Regions from separate parts of the Priestia sp. JSM ZJ58 genome, predicted to be linked through region 1. Evidence: a T-box and tRNA genes for the amino acid it is inferred to sense, from the RefSeq annotation. Region 1 holds a T-box; the other holds one or more tRNA genes.
The links. A T-box is a leader RNA that pairs with one kind of tRNA and senses whether it is charged. The one in region 1 lies ahead of ileS (isoleucine--tRNA ligase), so its partner is inferred to be a tRNA-Ile.

Region 2: it encodes a tRNA-Ile, which carries the amino acid that the T-box ahead of ileS (isoleucine--tRNA ligase) is inferred to sense. The anticodon was not compared.

What each region holds. Positions count from the first base shown of each region.
Region 1 is NZ_JBISEM010000001.1:2,010,875-2,018,760, forward strand. Features, by position in the region: gene ACH6EI_RS10725 (sunset domain-containing protein) at 1-1,046, shown strand, start outside; gene ACH6EI_RS10730 (phosphorothioated DNA-binding restriction endonuclease) at 1,383-2,264, shown strand; gene ACH6EI_RS10735 (GIY-YIG nuclease family protein) at 2,367-3,353, shown strand; T-box leader at 3,443-3,684, shown strand; gene ileS (isoleucine--tRNA ligase) at 3,737-6,835, shown strand; gene ACH6EI_RS10745 (immunoglobulin-like domain-containing protein) at 6,878-7,381, opposite strand; gene ACH6EI_RS10750 (Type 1 glutamine amidotransferase-like domain-containing protein) at 7,488-7,886, shown strand, end outside.
Region 2 is NZ_JBISEM010000001.1:377,675-385,560, reverse strand. Features, by position in the region: gene ACH6EI_RS01955 (hypothetical protein) at 384-512, opposite strand; gene ACH6EI_RS01950 (peptidoglycan D,D-transpeptidase FtsI family protein) at 639-2,816, opposite strand; gene ACH6EI_RS01945 (MFS transporter) at 2,978-4,255, opposite strand; gene sodA (superoxide dismutase SodA) at 4,385-4,993, opposite strand; tRNA gene ACH6EI_RS01935 (tRNA-Ser) at 5,191-5,283, opposite strand; tRNA gene ACH6EI_RS01930 (tRNA-Ile) at 5,295-5,371, opposite strand; tRNA gene ACH6EI_RS01925 (tRNA-Asn) at 5,375-5,449, opposite strand; tRNA gene ACH6EI_RS01920 (tRNA-Met) at 5,490-5,563, opposite strand; tRNA gene ACH6EI_RS01915 (tRNA-Asn) at 5,565-5,639, opposite strand; gene ACH6EI_RS01910 (DUF456 domain-containing protein) at 5,702-6,187, opposite strand; gene ACH6EI_RS01905 (Na/Pi cotransporter family protein) at 6,274-7,886, opposite strand, start outside.

The DNA of each region.
Region 1 (7,886 bases):
GTGAAAATAGGGATATTACAATAGAGGTAAAAGGAAAGGAAGTAGAGCAAGTTATTCGTAACCACTCTTCTATGGAAGTTAACGTAGTAAAAAGACCTGTCTGGACTAAGGTATTAGGATATCGTTCACAGACAACTTGGAAAATGTTTATGGCTTCGACTGTTTATACATTAATTCTTTTATTTATTTTAAATGCTTTGTTACCAGCATCTACTCATAATTTTATTACGGGACTATCTTTATTCCTTTTCCTTCTAAGCATCATAGGTTTCCTTGTTGGATTAATAAAGCCAAAATGGGTATTGCCTAAATTTAAAGTCAAAACAAGAAAACGTGTATTATTTTCTTATCTATATTTAATTCTTAGTTGTTTATTTATTGTTGGAATCTTTAGTGATGAAGAATCAACATCTACTCCTGCTTCAACTCAAGTAAGTTCTTCGCAAAACAGCGTCACTGTTGCATCTAAAAAAGATGTTGCTGATAGCAGCAAGCAAAAAGTTGAAAAGAATGATAGTGATAAAGCAGTAAAAGAAGAGAAAAGACAAAAAGCTGAGGAGCAAGCGGCAAAAGAAGAAGCAAGACAAAAAGCTGAAGAGCAAGCGGCAAAAGAAGAAGCAAAACAAAAAGCTGAAGAACAAGCAGCAAAAGAAAAGGCAGAACAAAAAGCTCAGGAGCAAGCAGCAAAAGAAGAAGCAAAACAAAAAGCTGAAGAACAAGCAGCAAAAGAAAAGGCAGAACAAAAAGCTCAGGAGCAAGCGGCAAAAGAAGAAGCAGAGCGTAAAGCTCAACAACAAGCAGCTAGTCAACAGGCTACAACAAGCAGTTCTACTAGCAGCAGTGGAAATTATAAGCCATTTGAAAATGATCCGAGTGATGATCAACAGTCTAATATGTCTTGTTCGGGTCAAATCAAAGGTAACAAAAACTCGAAAATTTACCACGTACCTGGCGGAGCTTATTATGACAGAACTCAAGATAACATTGTTTGGTTTTGTTCAGAAGCGGATGCACAAGCAGCTGGATATAGAGAATCCCAACGATAAAAAATGTATGCAACCTTTAAAAGCTCTCCTATATGTTTCTTGGAGAGCTTTTTTCTTTATGAGAGGATTAATATAACGTATGTATTAAAGGCACAGGACGAGTAAGTTTTAAAAGCAGAAAAGATATGAAAAAAGAATACTTTGAACAAAATAATTTGGGTAAGAAAGCTTAAAGTAGAGTTTTGTAAACGCGTCTGTAAATAAAGTTCACTGGCCCATCTAATGCTGTCATATAATAGAATTAGCTATTATACTTACATTTATTAATACTTTTTCAAAAACGGTCTTAGCTCTAAGGTTTTAAATAGTTTTATAGATGGGAGTTAAAGCAAGCTTATGAACAGAGAAGAAGTACTACAAAAAATAAAGAACTTAAACATCTGGAAAAAAAGGGATCAACGAGCTCCGCACAAACCATTGTTGATACTGTATGCCCTAGGTCAGCTACAGGCCAAGCAACGAATGCACCTGCCGTATAGGGAGGTGAAAATCCCTTTAAAAGAGCTGCTTATGGAGTTTGGACCTTCTCGGAGTTCCTACCATCCAGAGCATCCTTTTGTTCGTTTGACAGGAGATGGAATATGGGAGCTAAGCGAAGCAGTGGATAAGCGTAGCTTTACAGATAAATATTTACTAAGTACAAATATAGTAGGCGGTTTTAGACAGGATGTTTATAACCTTTTTGCAAATGATCCTACGCTGCTTCAAGACGTCGCGCAATTTTTATTAAATGAACATTTTCCGGATACGATCCATGAAGATATATTAAGAGCCGTAGGCTTGGATTTTGAAACACAGTTAAAGCGAAGAAGAGATCCAAAGTTTCGAGAGAAAATTCTGCAAGCTTACGGATATAGCTGCGCTGTTTGTGGGTTTAACGTTCGTCTTGGACATAATTTAGTTGGTGTAGAGGCCGCTCATATTAAGTGGCATCAAGCGGGAGGGCCAGATATTGAAAGTAACGGAATCGCGTTATGTTCAATGCATCATAAATTATTTGATCGAGGAGTTTTTACTTTTTCAGATCATAATGAGCTGTTAGTGGCAACTCAAGCGCACGGGACGAATGGATTTGAAGAATGGCTTATGAAGTTTCACGGGCAAAAGCTTAGAGATCCTATTCATCCGGCGTATCAGCCGAGTGAAGATTTTCTTGGGTGGCATGTTAGAGAAGTATTTAGGGGACCTGCTAGATATCAAGCAGGTGATATAAATTAATTTTTGTGAATGATAGATTGCTGCGTCTATAATTAGGAAGTGATTTACATATTGTAATGTCAGTTAAAATACGTTCAAGAAGATATAGACGGAGGAAGAAAGATGCTACGAAAAAGCGGTGCGAAACGAATACAGACTTGGTTTTACGATGAAGATCCAAATGGGATTAAAGTATCTGAGGTGCCGAATACAACGATACAGGCTGTATTCATTCCCAGAAATAGTTTGAAAGATTTAAAGGGTGAAAGCGAAGTAGAAAAGCCCGGCATTTATTTTTTATTTGGAGAAGATAAAGAGGCATATATTGGAGAGGCAGAAGTGGGATATGAACGTTTAAGACAGCATGCTAGTCCATCAACAGGTAAAAGTTTTTGGGATGTGGCCGTGTTAATTGTCTCTAATGCTTCTCAAGATCAATTAGATAAAGTTGATGTAAAATACTTAGAACATATTTCTTATCTAGCAGCCATGCGCTCTGGTACATATGATATTAATCAAACCGTTCCCACAAAACCGTTTGTGCGTGAATTTAGACGAGACGACCTGACAGATATTTTTAATGTTATTAAAGTTTTACTTGGTGGGTTAGGCTTTTCCATTTTTGCGGATGCTTCAAATGGAATAGAATATGAAAGCGAAGCTGTACAGTCTGGTGACATACCAAAGATTGAAGCAGAGCAAGCGATAGAAGAGGTTGTTCAAGTTGAGACACATTTGTCAAAAGATATAAAATCAGTAATAGTAGAGGACGTTCTATATTGTAAGCGCCGAGATGCGTATGCGACCGGGAAATATGTTAGCGATGGATTTCTTGTCTATAAAGGAGCTTTGCTTGCGAGCGAACAACAGCTAGAAGGAGCTAAACTTAAAAGGCAGCAAGACCATATTAATACTTTTCTAGAAAACGGTGTACTAGAAATAAAAGATGGTAGATACATGCTGGTACAAGATCAAATTTTTTCTTCTATCTCAGCTGCGGCAGTGTTTGTGACACAGCGAAGAAGCAGTGGAACTTCTGAATGGAAAGATAAGAACGGGATAACAGCGCGTAATAAAATCGATCAAATGTTAAGTGCAGAAACAAAATAACTTAGATCTAAACCTTTGGATTTCAATAAGGATTTTAAAACATTGACATTCCCTTCCAAAGCGCATAAAATAACTACTAATAAAAGCACACAAATTCGTTGAAGAGAATCAGTACGCTGCAAGTTTGTTCCACAGAGAGCTGGTGATAGCTGAAAGCCAGTGTTCAAGCTGCAGGGGAATATCCTCTCTGAGAAGTCAAACTGAACGATAAGTAAGTTTGAACGGTAGTCTACCGTTAAAAAGAACGCGTATGATTGTACGTTGCTGAGTGCTATTGATGAACGGATCAATAGAAGCCAGGGTGGTACCGCGGTTAAAACCCGTCCCTAGTCATAGGGACGGGTTTCTTTGTGTGCTTTTAACTTTAAAAGGAGTGGTATCACATGAAAGAAGTGAATGTAAGGGAGTCTTCGCAAGAGCGCGAACAGCGTATCCAGCAGCAGTGGCAAAAAGGAAATGTGTTTCAGCAGTCGGTTCAAAATCGAGAAGGGCATCCTTCGTTTGTATTTTATGAAGGGCCTCCAACAGCCAACGGTTTGCCTCACGTGGGGCATGCGCTAGGCCGGACGATTAAAGACGTGGTGGCTCGTTATAAAACGATGACAGGGCATCAAGTGATCCGAAAAGCAGGCTGGGATACGCACGGACTGCCGGTAGAGCTCGGTGTCGAAAAGCAGCTCGGGATATCGGGGAAGCATGACATTGAAAAATACGGCGTAGAAGCTTTTATCAACAAGTGTAAGGAAAGTGTGTTTGTGTATGAAAAACAATGGCGCACGTTCACGGAGCAGCTTGGCTATTGGGTTGATATGGAAGACCCTTACATCACCTTAGAGAATTCCTACATTGAAAGCGTATGGAACGTGCTTGGCACGATTCATCACAAAGGACTTCTTTATAAAGGCCACCGCGTATCACCTTACTGCCCGAGCTGTCAAACGTCGCTAAGTTCGCATGAAGTAGCGCAAGGGTATAAAGATGTAAAAGATTTAACGGTAACGGTGAAATTTAAAGTGAAAAACCGCGATAATGAGTATTTTTTAGGGTGGACGACAACGCCTTGGACGCTTCCGTCAAACGTGGCGCTTGCGGTGCATGAAGAGATGAACTACGTTCGCGCTGAGCAAGGCGACAGCGTGTATATAGTGGCAGAAGCACTTGCAGACAAAGTGTTAAAAGGAGAGTATACGGTTTTATCTCATCATAAAGGAAATGAGTTAAAAGGGATGTCATATGAGCCGCCGTTTGATTTTGTGAAAGTGGAAAAAGGGCATGAAGTCGTAACGGCTGATTACGTAACGGATCAAAGCGGAACGGGTGTTGTTCATTTAGCACCTGCATATGGTGAAGATGATTACAGAGTCGTAAAAGAAAACGGCTTTTCGTTTGTGAACGTAGTGGATGAAAAAGGACAGTACACGTCTGAAGTGCCGCCTTTTCAAGGACGTTTCGTGAAAGACTGCGACGTTGATATCGTTCGTCATTTAGCAAATGAAGGCGTGCTGTATCATAAAGAAAAGCATGAGCACAGCTATCCGTTTTGCTGGCGATGCGACTCGCCGCTTCTTTATTACGCAAATGAAAGCTGGTTTATCCAAACGACGGCGTTGAAGGAACAGTTTTTGAAAAACAATGAAAGCGTGACGTGGTACCCGAATCATATCAAGCACGGTCGCTTTGGCAACTTTTTAGAAAATATGGTGGACTGGAACATCAGCAGAAAGCGCTACTGGGGAACGCCGCTGAACGTATGGGAATGCGGGGAATGTGCGCATCAAGTAGCTCCGAAAAGTATCAAAGAGCTTCAAAATCATGCGTCTCATTCCGTTGATGACAGCATTGAACTTCATAAGCCTTATGTAGATGACGTGCGGCTGACGTGTCCGGTCTGCAGCGGAGAAATGAAGCGAACGCCGGAAGTGATTGACGTTTGGTTTGACAGCGGATCGATGTCGTTTGCGCAGTATCACTATCCGTTTGAAAACAGCGAACTGTTTCAAAAGCAGTTCCCGGCAGACGTTATCGCAGAAGGAATTGATCAAACGCGCGGCTGGTTTTACAGCTTGATGGCAGTTTCAACGCTGTTTACTGGAAAAGCGCCTTATAAGCGCGTTTTGTCTCTTGGCCACGTGTTAGATGAAAACGGTCAAAAGATGTCTAAAAGTAAAGGAAATGCGCTAGACCCTGTTGATCTTATTCATACATTTGGTGCGGATGCGCTTAGATGGGCGCTTTTAGCAGACAGTGCACCTTGGAATCCGAAGAAGTTTTCAGAGCGGGTCGTGCAAGAAGCGAAATCAAAAGTTATTGATACGCTTGTGAACGTGTACGGCTTTTACGTTCTGTACGCCAAGCTTGACGGCTATGACCCTGAGCAAACGTATGAATTGAAAAAAACAAAATTGGATGAATGGATTCTTTCGCGTTTGCATAGTACGGTTAAGCGAGCAACAGCACATCTTGAAGATTACGGATTTACAAATGCCGCTCGTGAAATCGCAGCATTCATTGAAGAGCTAAGCAACTGGTATGTACGACGTTCTCGCGATCGTTTTTGGTCAGAAGGGATGGACGGCGAAAAAGCAGCGGCTTACGATACGCTTCATAAAGTGTTAGTCACGCTTAGTCAGCTGTTAGCGCCGTTTACGCCGTTTGTTGCGGATGATATTCATGAAAATCTGACAGGAAAAAGCGTTCATTTGGCAGACTATCCTGTGTGTGATCAAACCAAAGTGAATGAAAAGCTGGAAAAAGAAATGGCAGCGGTGCTTCAAGTGGTGGAACTAGGCCGAAGCATCCGAAATACGCATTCGTTAAAAGTAAAGCAGCCTCTGCAAAGTCTTTCGCTTGTGGTAACGGAAGAAGATGTAGAGTGGAAAGCATATCGTGATGTCATCAAAGATGAGCTTAATGTAAAGAACTTTAACGTGGAGCAAGACGACGACAAACTTGTTTCATACGTATTAAAACTTGATTTTAAACAGGCTGGACCAAAGTTCGGGAAACAAGTTAATGAGGTCAACCAAGCGCTGAAAAACCTTTCAGAAGAGAAAGGAAAAGAGTTTGTTGAACAAGGCAAGCTAAGTGTTACGCTTGCTTCAGGAGAAAACCTAACGCTTGAAACGGCAGACGTACTTGTTGAAAAAGTGCCAAAAGAAGGTTTTGCGGTTGCTTCAAACGGCATGTATACTGCGGTGTTGGATACGGCGTTAACCGAAGAACTTGTGCAGGAAGGAGTCGCTCGTGAAGTAATTCGAGCGGTTCAAGACTATCGTAAAAAGCTGGATTTACCCGTGAATTTACGTATCGATTTGGAGCTTAGCGGAGACGAAGAAGTGCAGAAAGCTGTCGAGAAGTTTGAAACGCTGCTTCAAGAAAATCTTTTGCTACACAGTCTTCATGTGACAGAAGCTACCGAAAACGGAGAGACGGTAAAAGTCGGAACAAAGCAAGTTACGCTTAGCGTTTTAAATCAGAGCTGATAAAAAGCACTTACCTCATAGCAGGTAAGTGCTTTTTTACCTTTAATCAAACTGTCCGAGAACATTTTTAAGACTCGGCCAAACGATTTCAAAAGGAGCCGCTAGTACATACTCTTTTCCGTTTTCATCTTTAAAGTGTTGAACAAAACGATATTTTCCTACTTTGTAGTTAGGAGTTGCGATATCTAATTTGAGTGATTTCCCTGGCTTCAGCGTGACAGTTTTATCAGGAAACTCCAATCCGTTTAGCACAACTTCGTACCACTTTCCGTCTTTTAAGTGATCCGCCGTATTTTCATAAGGAATCGTTAAGGTATGCGTCGAATTGTTTTGAATAACAAAAAAGCCAAACTGCGTTTTATCGTACTTTTCGCTTACAGCAGATAGCGTAATAGTTCTCCCGTCAATGCTTATGGAAGATGGGATGTTTTTTTCTTGTTTGGCTCCTAAATCCATTTTTTGACCGTTATAATCGATATAGCCAAAGATACAAAACAAGATAATAAAAATACCTAGTATTAGTAAAAGTGTTCGTACTATTTTCAAAAGCTTTGCACCACCTTTTTTACTCTTCCATTATACGGAAAACTTCTTGTTTGAAATAGTATGAATTTACATTTTCTATATCACTTTTTTGAAAGGAAGAATTGAAATGAGACAAATTATAGCCATGGGCGGCGGAGGTTTTTCGATGGAGCCGGATAACTTGCTTCTGGATCAATACATACTTTCACAAGCTCATATAGATGTGCCGAAAATCTGTTTTATCCCTACAGCCAGCGGAGATGCCGATAATTATATAGAAAGGTTTTATGAAGCGTTTGAGAAGTTGGTATGTACACCGTCTCATTTATCGCTGTTTTCACCAAACTTTATAGATTTAAAAGCATATGTGCTGCAGCACGATATTTTGTATGTAGGCGGCGGTAATACAAGGAATATGCTTTCTTTATGGAAAGAATGGGAACTGGATACGATTTTAAAAGAGGCTTATGAAAAAGGAGTGATCTTAGCGGGAATAAGCGCAGGTTCGATTTGCTGGTTTGAAGAA
Region 2 (7,886 bases), 1.6 Mb from region 1:
TGCCATTGGATAATCCTCCTTCATCGTCTTTAACCGTTTTGAGCACAATAAAAGTCTCTCTATGTCTATTTAATATCTATTGTTTACTATTAGTGTAAATACATACGAGAAGCCGAACGCTTCCCCTTATTTTGATCATTTCTATTAATCCTTACACTTACAGAATAATAGCCGACTATTAATTGTGTTTTAACTCAATGTAAAGCTTTTGTAAACGAAGGCCTATCTGCGTGTTTTTTAGGTAAAAAACTAGTTCTTACGACCCTTAAATTCAATAAAAAACCATATATGTAAAGATTTCTAACAAAAAAAGAAGAGGTTGAGACATAACTAAATTAATTTGATATAAAGATAAGTAAATTAGATAAATAAGCCAGTACGAATCACTTCTGACACCACTGTTGATTTCCGTGCAAGCAGGCGGCCGGTGAGCCTCGTTGTCGCTTCCGCTCCTGCGGGGTCTCACTTCTTCCGCTTTTCCGGCAGAAGTCTTCGCCCTGCCCTCCAATCAACCGCTTAAAGCACCTACTTACATGAAATCTACGTTCACCCTCTCAATAAAAAAATCCGAACAGCGTTGATTCTTAATCAACGTCGTTCGGATCTTACTTCAACTAATATGCTTTTTCCCAGCCTCTTTAATTGGCGTCGTTTGCAATGACAGCCTGTTGATTCTCTTCTTGATCTTTTACTTCTTGTTCACCTTTTTTCTTTAAATCAAAATACGTATCGAGCGCAGAACGAGCAAGCTCTTTTGTAATGGTATTTGGTGCACTTGGCACAAATGCCGATGGTACCACGACAGCTACTGCAATTTCAGGATCATTTGCCGGAGCAAAGGCCACAAAGTTTGAATTATTAACTTTAATTGGATCCCCTCCGCTTGGGTTTTTCTCATAGGCTTGTGCCGTTCCAGATTTACCAGCAGGATTATAGTTCGCTGTATGGAAAGCTGCGTACCCTGTACCGCCTTGTTCCTGCGTAACCCGTTTAAAGCCATTTTGAACATCTTTAATGTATTCTTCTTTCATCGTGATACGATTTAACACATCAGGTTCAAATGAATGCTGCGTACCGCCAATTTCATCGGTTTTTATTGTTGGCTTTCGGATTTCTTTTACTAGCTGCGGCTTGATGCGATACCCTCCATTAGCTATTGCAGAAGTATATTGAACAAGCTGCAGCGGCGTGTACGTATCATACTGGCCAATTCCTAAATCAAGCGCTGTACCTGGAACATTGCTTCCGCCTTGTACACCTGTTGATTCGTTATCGAGGTTTATGCCTGTTGATACGCCTAAGCCGAACTGACTGTAGTACGAACGCAGTTCGCTGAATGTGTCAGGTTTAATCGGTAAAGTCATGTTCTTGTGGTACTGTAATCCAGCCATCGCCATTACCGTTTTAAACATAAATACGTTGGATGAATATTTTAACGCGGATGAATACGTTAAGGGTCCTAACCCCTCAGCCTCAGCTGATTTCTTAATTGGTGTTCCTTTAATTTTTAACGGTTCATCAACGAACACTGTGTTTGGCTTAATAGCTCCTGAATCTAAGCCAGCTAGAACCGTTGCCCCTTTTACAACAGAGCCCATTGTATAAGATGTTGAAATATTCCCTAATGCAAAATCTTCTATTTTAGGTACCCCAGTCTTCTTATCAATGGTGTATTTTTTACCTGCCATTGTTAAGATTTCTCCTGTGTGAGGATCCATCATAATCACAAAAGCACGGTCTAAAAACTGCGTTCCTTTCATTTTCTTTTTGGCTAAAAGCTGGTCCGTAATTTGTTTTTCTACCGCTTTTTGAAGCTCCATATCAATAGTTAAAACTAAATCACTGCCGCGTTCGCCTTTCGACACTTGAATTGTATCAAGGAGATTTCCTTTATCATCTGTTACATACTGGACTTTTTCTTTTTGACCGCTGAGCTGAGCTTCGTATTGCTTCTCTAAATAGCTCGTCCCAACTTGGTCATTTCGACTATAGCCTCTTGATAAGTAATACTGTACTTTATCTTTGGGCAGACCCTCGTTGGCAGAGGATACATTTCCAAGCAAAGTACGGAGAGTGCTGTTTTCTGGGTATGAGCGATCCCAATACGTTGTTGTATCAACACCCGGAAGTTCATCTAAATGCTCACTTACAACGGCATACTCTTCATTTGTCACACCGCTTTTAACAATTTGCGGGGTGCTAGAATAACCTGCCTCCATTTGGCGCTTAATAGCTAGAACTTCTAAATCACTCTTTAAACTTTCTAAATCTTTTTTAGAAATGCGGTCTAACTGACGTTGATACAGTTCGTCATCAGTCATTTCACCATCTTGAACTTTTTTGCGATCAGCTTTCGTAATTTTCTGCTCCGCTTCTTTAGGGTGAAGCATAATCCAATAATCCTTCATGTCGCGTTCTGTAATTTTTACCACGTTTTTAGCATCTTTATTCTTTCTATTTTCTGGAATATCAATCACATTTGTGGTGTAAGGAACATCGATCATAGTGGCTAACTTTTTAGCGATGCGCAGCCTTTCTTCAGCTGTATTTCCTTGAAAACGAGTATATGTAATCGTATTTAAAGAGGTATTATCTACAATTACGCGGTTATACCGATCGTACATTTTCCCTCGAGGAACAGGCGTACTGACTGTAACGTCCTGTGTTTTTTCGACTTCTCGTTCGTAATTCTCACCGTACACAATTTGAACAAGTCCCAACCGCAAAATTAATACGGAAAATAGGGCAAATACGGTCAAGAAAAGTAAGTTCACACGAAAAGGCACGTGACTTTTTCTTCTTTTTTTCTTTTTCATACCAACACCTACACTTTATAAAACATATATACCATAACACCATAAAATCAGACATTTAGCAAATAAATAGACACCTGGCAGGTGCCTATTTACACAACGTATTTATTCTAAAAGAAAAGCGAGGCATTTTCCATAGTACAAATGAAGGAGCTAATAATACTCTAAGCTGGAGACTCTCCGTCTCCTTCATTTAATACTGGAGGAGTAACAGTCGTTTCTTTTTTGTGCAGAGGCTGTGAGATATGTCTTACACAAAAATAAATGATCGTATGCCCTGCTCCAACAATAGCTAATAAAATGGGAATACTTTTTGCTTCATCAAAAAATAGTACGGCTATTAAAAATAAAGATATGGAAACGACCCGCCCAATATTCAGAAATACTTCTCTGACAACAATGTATTCGATTCTTTTTGAAACAACGTCCTTTGCTCGTCCAATCACATCGTACGTTAGAGAAATGAATGGAACCAACAAAATAGGATAGGCAATAGCAATACAAACAGCATATATAATTAACTTTGGATACGATAAGTTAAAGATAAGCAAAAAGACTGCTCCATAGAGAAGGAGGCCCCCGGTGAAAATAAATCGAAGGCGATTTTTTTGCTTAATAAATCTTGAGGCTACATAGTATCCTACAAACGCCACCGCTGAATTCACCAGTCCATAAGTTCCTAAAGCTAATTCACTTCCCGTCGTAATAAATACCATGACGGATACGACAAAAATGAACGTACCTTCACGCAATCCTTGAAAGAAATGAGCCTGTAATATTCGATTCCAGTCTTTGTTGACTTTTCGTTCAGCCCACACTTCTTTAAATTTGTATACTCCTTCAGCTGCGCGTCTTGTAATAAAAAAACTAAGCACAACGGCACCGACAAACAATAGCAGAGATACACCAAACACAATTTTATACCCAAGTGATTCATACAAAGCGGAAATAACAAAGCCCGCTCCTAAAGGACCAATCATCCCTGCAAAAGAGTTTAAGATCCCTAAAAATCCGTTAAAAAAGTCTCTTGTATCAGGTTCTGTAATTTCAAAAGTTAGCACATTAAAAGCTAGCCAATAAAAGCCATATCCTATACCCAGCAGTCCACCAAGCAATACTAAATACTCGGCTGCGTTAGCTCCACTGACCAATACAGCGATATAAAAAACAGCTAAAAAAGATACGCCTAACCTTAAAACCACAACCCGGTCAATTCGTTTGGCCCATTTACCTGCTAAAATAAACGTAAGCGGCTGAAGCACCACTACCGCTAAATTATAAATAGCGAGATCCGAAAATTCGCCTGATTGTTTCCACAGATAAATGTTAACAAACGAATTGGAAATTGAAATAGCCAAGGCATAAAGACCGCCTATAATTAAAAGCAAAAGTAAATCTTTACTAACTTCTATATCTCCAACTACTTTTTTTAATAAAGGCATATCAAAAAACTCCTTTTCTCTTCTACACCTAGTGTGTGAAAAAGAAAAGGAGATATGTAAAAGAATTGGAAAACAAAAAAGCCAGTAAAGGTAATAATTACTTTACTGGCTCTTAAATACGTCTTCAGCTTATTTTGCAGCGTCGTAACGCTTAGCAACTTCGTCCCATTTTACAACATTAAAGAATGCTGAAATGTAATCTGGACGGCGGTTTTGATAATTTAAGTAGTAAGCGTGCTCCCAAACGTCTAGACCAAGAATTGGCGTTTTGCCTTCCATTAATGGGCTATCTTGGTTTGGTGTGCTTGTTACTTCTAATTGGCCGTTGTTTACAACTAACCAAGCCCAGCCAGAACCGAAGCGAGTTTTAGCTGCATTTGCAAATTCTTCTTTGAATTGATCAAAGCTGCCGAATTTGCTAGCAATAGCGTCTGCTAATTCACCAGTTGGAGCACCGCCGCCGTTAGGGCAAAGGATTGTCCAAAATAATGAGTGGTTCGCATGACCGCCACCGTTATTGCGTACTGCTGTACGGATATCTTCAGGAACAGCATCTAAGTTTGAAATTAACTCTTCAATACTTTTGCTTTCTAAATCCGCTTTGCCTTCAACAGCAGCGTTTAGGTTTGTAACATATGTGTTGTGATGTTTTGTGTGGTGAATATTCATTGTTTCTTTGTCGATATGTGGTTCCAGTGCATCGTATGCATAAGGTAGTTCTGGTAATTTGTAAGCCATGAATAATTCCTCCTTCAAAATATGTAAGCATTTTGGCGCAAAAGCACCATATACGTTTAGATTAGCAAATTTACCCTACTCTTTCAAATAAAAAGTACCTAATCCATGATTTATATTTACCTAATTCCCATTCGCTATTCTTTTAAACATAAAAAAAGCTTCTTTTTCTCAAAAGAAGCTTTGAATAGACAATAGTATGGCGGAGGAAGAGGGATTCGAACCCCCGCGGGCTTTAACACCCCTGTCGGTTTTCAAGACCGATCCCTTCAGCCGGACTTGGGTATTCCTCCAACCCTATAAATGGTGGACCCTGCAGGACTCGAACCTGCGACCGGACGGTTATGAGCCGTCTGCTCTAACCAGCTGAGCTAAGGGTCCACGTGGCTCCACAGGTAGGACTCGAACCTACGACCGATCGGTTAACAGCCGATAGCTCTACCACTGAGCTACTGTGGAACAATATGAATTATGTATGTCACAAACGTAAATTGGAAAATAGCGGCGGAGGGGATCGAACCCCCGACCTCACGGGTATGAACCGTACGCTCTAGCCAGCTGAGCTACACCGCCATGGCTCCACAGGTAGGACTCGAACCTACGACCGATCGGTTAACAGCCGATAGCTCTACCACTGAGCTACTGTGGAACAATATAACATTTACTAGCGACATTAAAAATTTAACATGTTTCTGGCCTAAAGTCAATATATTATTTTAAAACAGCGTATAAAAAATAGGCAATCATCAACAGTTGAATAAATCCTTTCGAGATAGCGCCACTAAAAAAGCCAATAACCGAACCTACTCCAATTTTTACTGCGTTGCTAATTGTGGTCCGATGAACAATCAGTTCTCCTACAATCGCTCCGATAAACGGCCCTAAAATAATTCCAAATCCCGGAATAACAAACGGACCCACAAGCAATCCAACTGTACTTCCCCAAACGCCTGCTTTAGTCCCTCCGAATTTTTTCACACCAATAATATTAGCGATATAGTCTGCTAAAAAAAGTGCGACAACTAACAATCCTTGTATCACCCAAAATAACCAGCTATAGGAGCTAAAATCATAAAATAAACCGTATATAACAAATCCTAGCGCTACAAATAGCACGCTTGGGATGATGGGATAAACCAACCCAACAAACGATACAACAAAGCTAATGATAACTAATGCCCAACATAAAATAGCCATGCCCGCACCTATCCTTTTTATTATTACTATTTATCATACAATAACCACTCTTATAAAGAAAGGCCTTGCATGAGCAAGGCCTTTCTTTATTTTACCTTTGAATATGTCTTTAGATAGCGATCTCCGAGTACCGCTTCCGCAATATTAACAGCATGATCTCCAATTCGTTCTAAATTGCTAATGATATCGACAAAAACAATAGCAGCAGAACCTGTACATACATTTTCATTTAGACGTAAAATGTGCTTCTTACGAAGCAGACGCTCCATTGCATCAATCTGCTCTTCTTTTTGAATGACCTGGACTGCTTTTTCTCTATCTACTTTTTCTAAAGCAAAAACAGCTTCTTTAACTGTTACAATAGTCAATTCGAACATATCAGCTAAGTCGGTATTAGCTTCTTTTGTCATTCTCACCTTATTTGTAATTTGATAATCAACAAGTTCAATGATATTTTCAAAATGATCGCCAATACGCTCAATATCTCGCGCAGTATCTAGAAGCACAGAATGCTCTTCGCTTTCAGCTTCTGACATGGAAGAGCGGGATAACAACACTAAATAATTCGTGATTTTTTTATCTAAATTGTTAATGGCATTTTCAATTTGCATAGTAGCATCAGAATGTTTAGGATGGCGCGTCTTCAAATAACTATTGGCTTCTTCTAACCCAATCGTCGCGAATTCTCCCATACGAATAAGCTCTGCTTTTGCCTGCCCAAGAGCAATTGAAGAAGACTGTTCAATAAAAATAGGATCAAGATGTTTAGGTTTAAAGTCTATAACAGCATCTTCACCAGGAATCAGCTTTGTAACAATTAACGCAAGCAGACCGATAAGAGGGAACTGAATAATTGTATTGGTTGTGTTAAAGAGACCATGAGCAAATGCAATCGTCATTTCTGGGTTTAAGCCCATCGTCTCTCTCAAGTACTCCACAAGACGAGTAAATAACGGCAAGATAATTAAAAAGATAGTTGTACCAATTAAGTTGAACATTACGTGCGTTAAAGCAGCCCTTCTTGCTGCCACACTTGCCCCGATTGAAGCTAAAATAGCGGTAATAGTCGTACCAATGTTGTCTCCAAACAATACAGGCAGCGCGGCATGTATATCAATAGCGCCCTGTCCAAAAAGTTCTTGTAGAATTCCGATAGTAGCGCTAGAGCTTTGCACAATCACCGTAAATAAAGTGCCAATTACAACTCCTAAAATCGGATTATCACTCATGCTTACAGTTAAATCATGAAACTGTTGAAGTGAGCGAAGCGGCTTCATCCCGCTTCCCATAAGCTCTAGACCAAAGAATAACATTCCAAACCCAAAAGCGATTTGACCAAAATTTTGAACAGGTTTACTTTTAAAGAAAAAGAGTAAAATCGCTCCCACTGCGAGAATAGGAAGAGCGTAGCTCGAAATGTCAATTCCGATTATAAAAGCTGTAACTGTCGTACCGATATTTGCGCCCATAATAACCCCTATAGCTTGGCGCAAAGTCATAAAACCGGCACTTACTAAGCCTACCGTAATAACAGTGGTTCCTGAGCTGCTCTGAATAAGAACGGTAACCAGAATACCTGCTAGAACTCCCATAAACGGATTAGTTGTGAATCTGTCTAAAATATCGCGCAATCTATCTCCTGCTGATTTTTGCAACCCATCTCCCATGAACTTAATCCCGAATAAAAAGATTCCGAGTC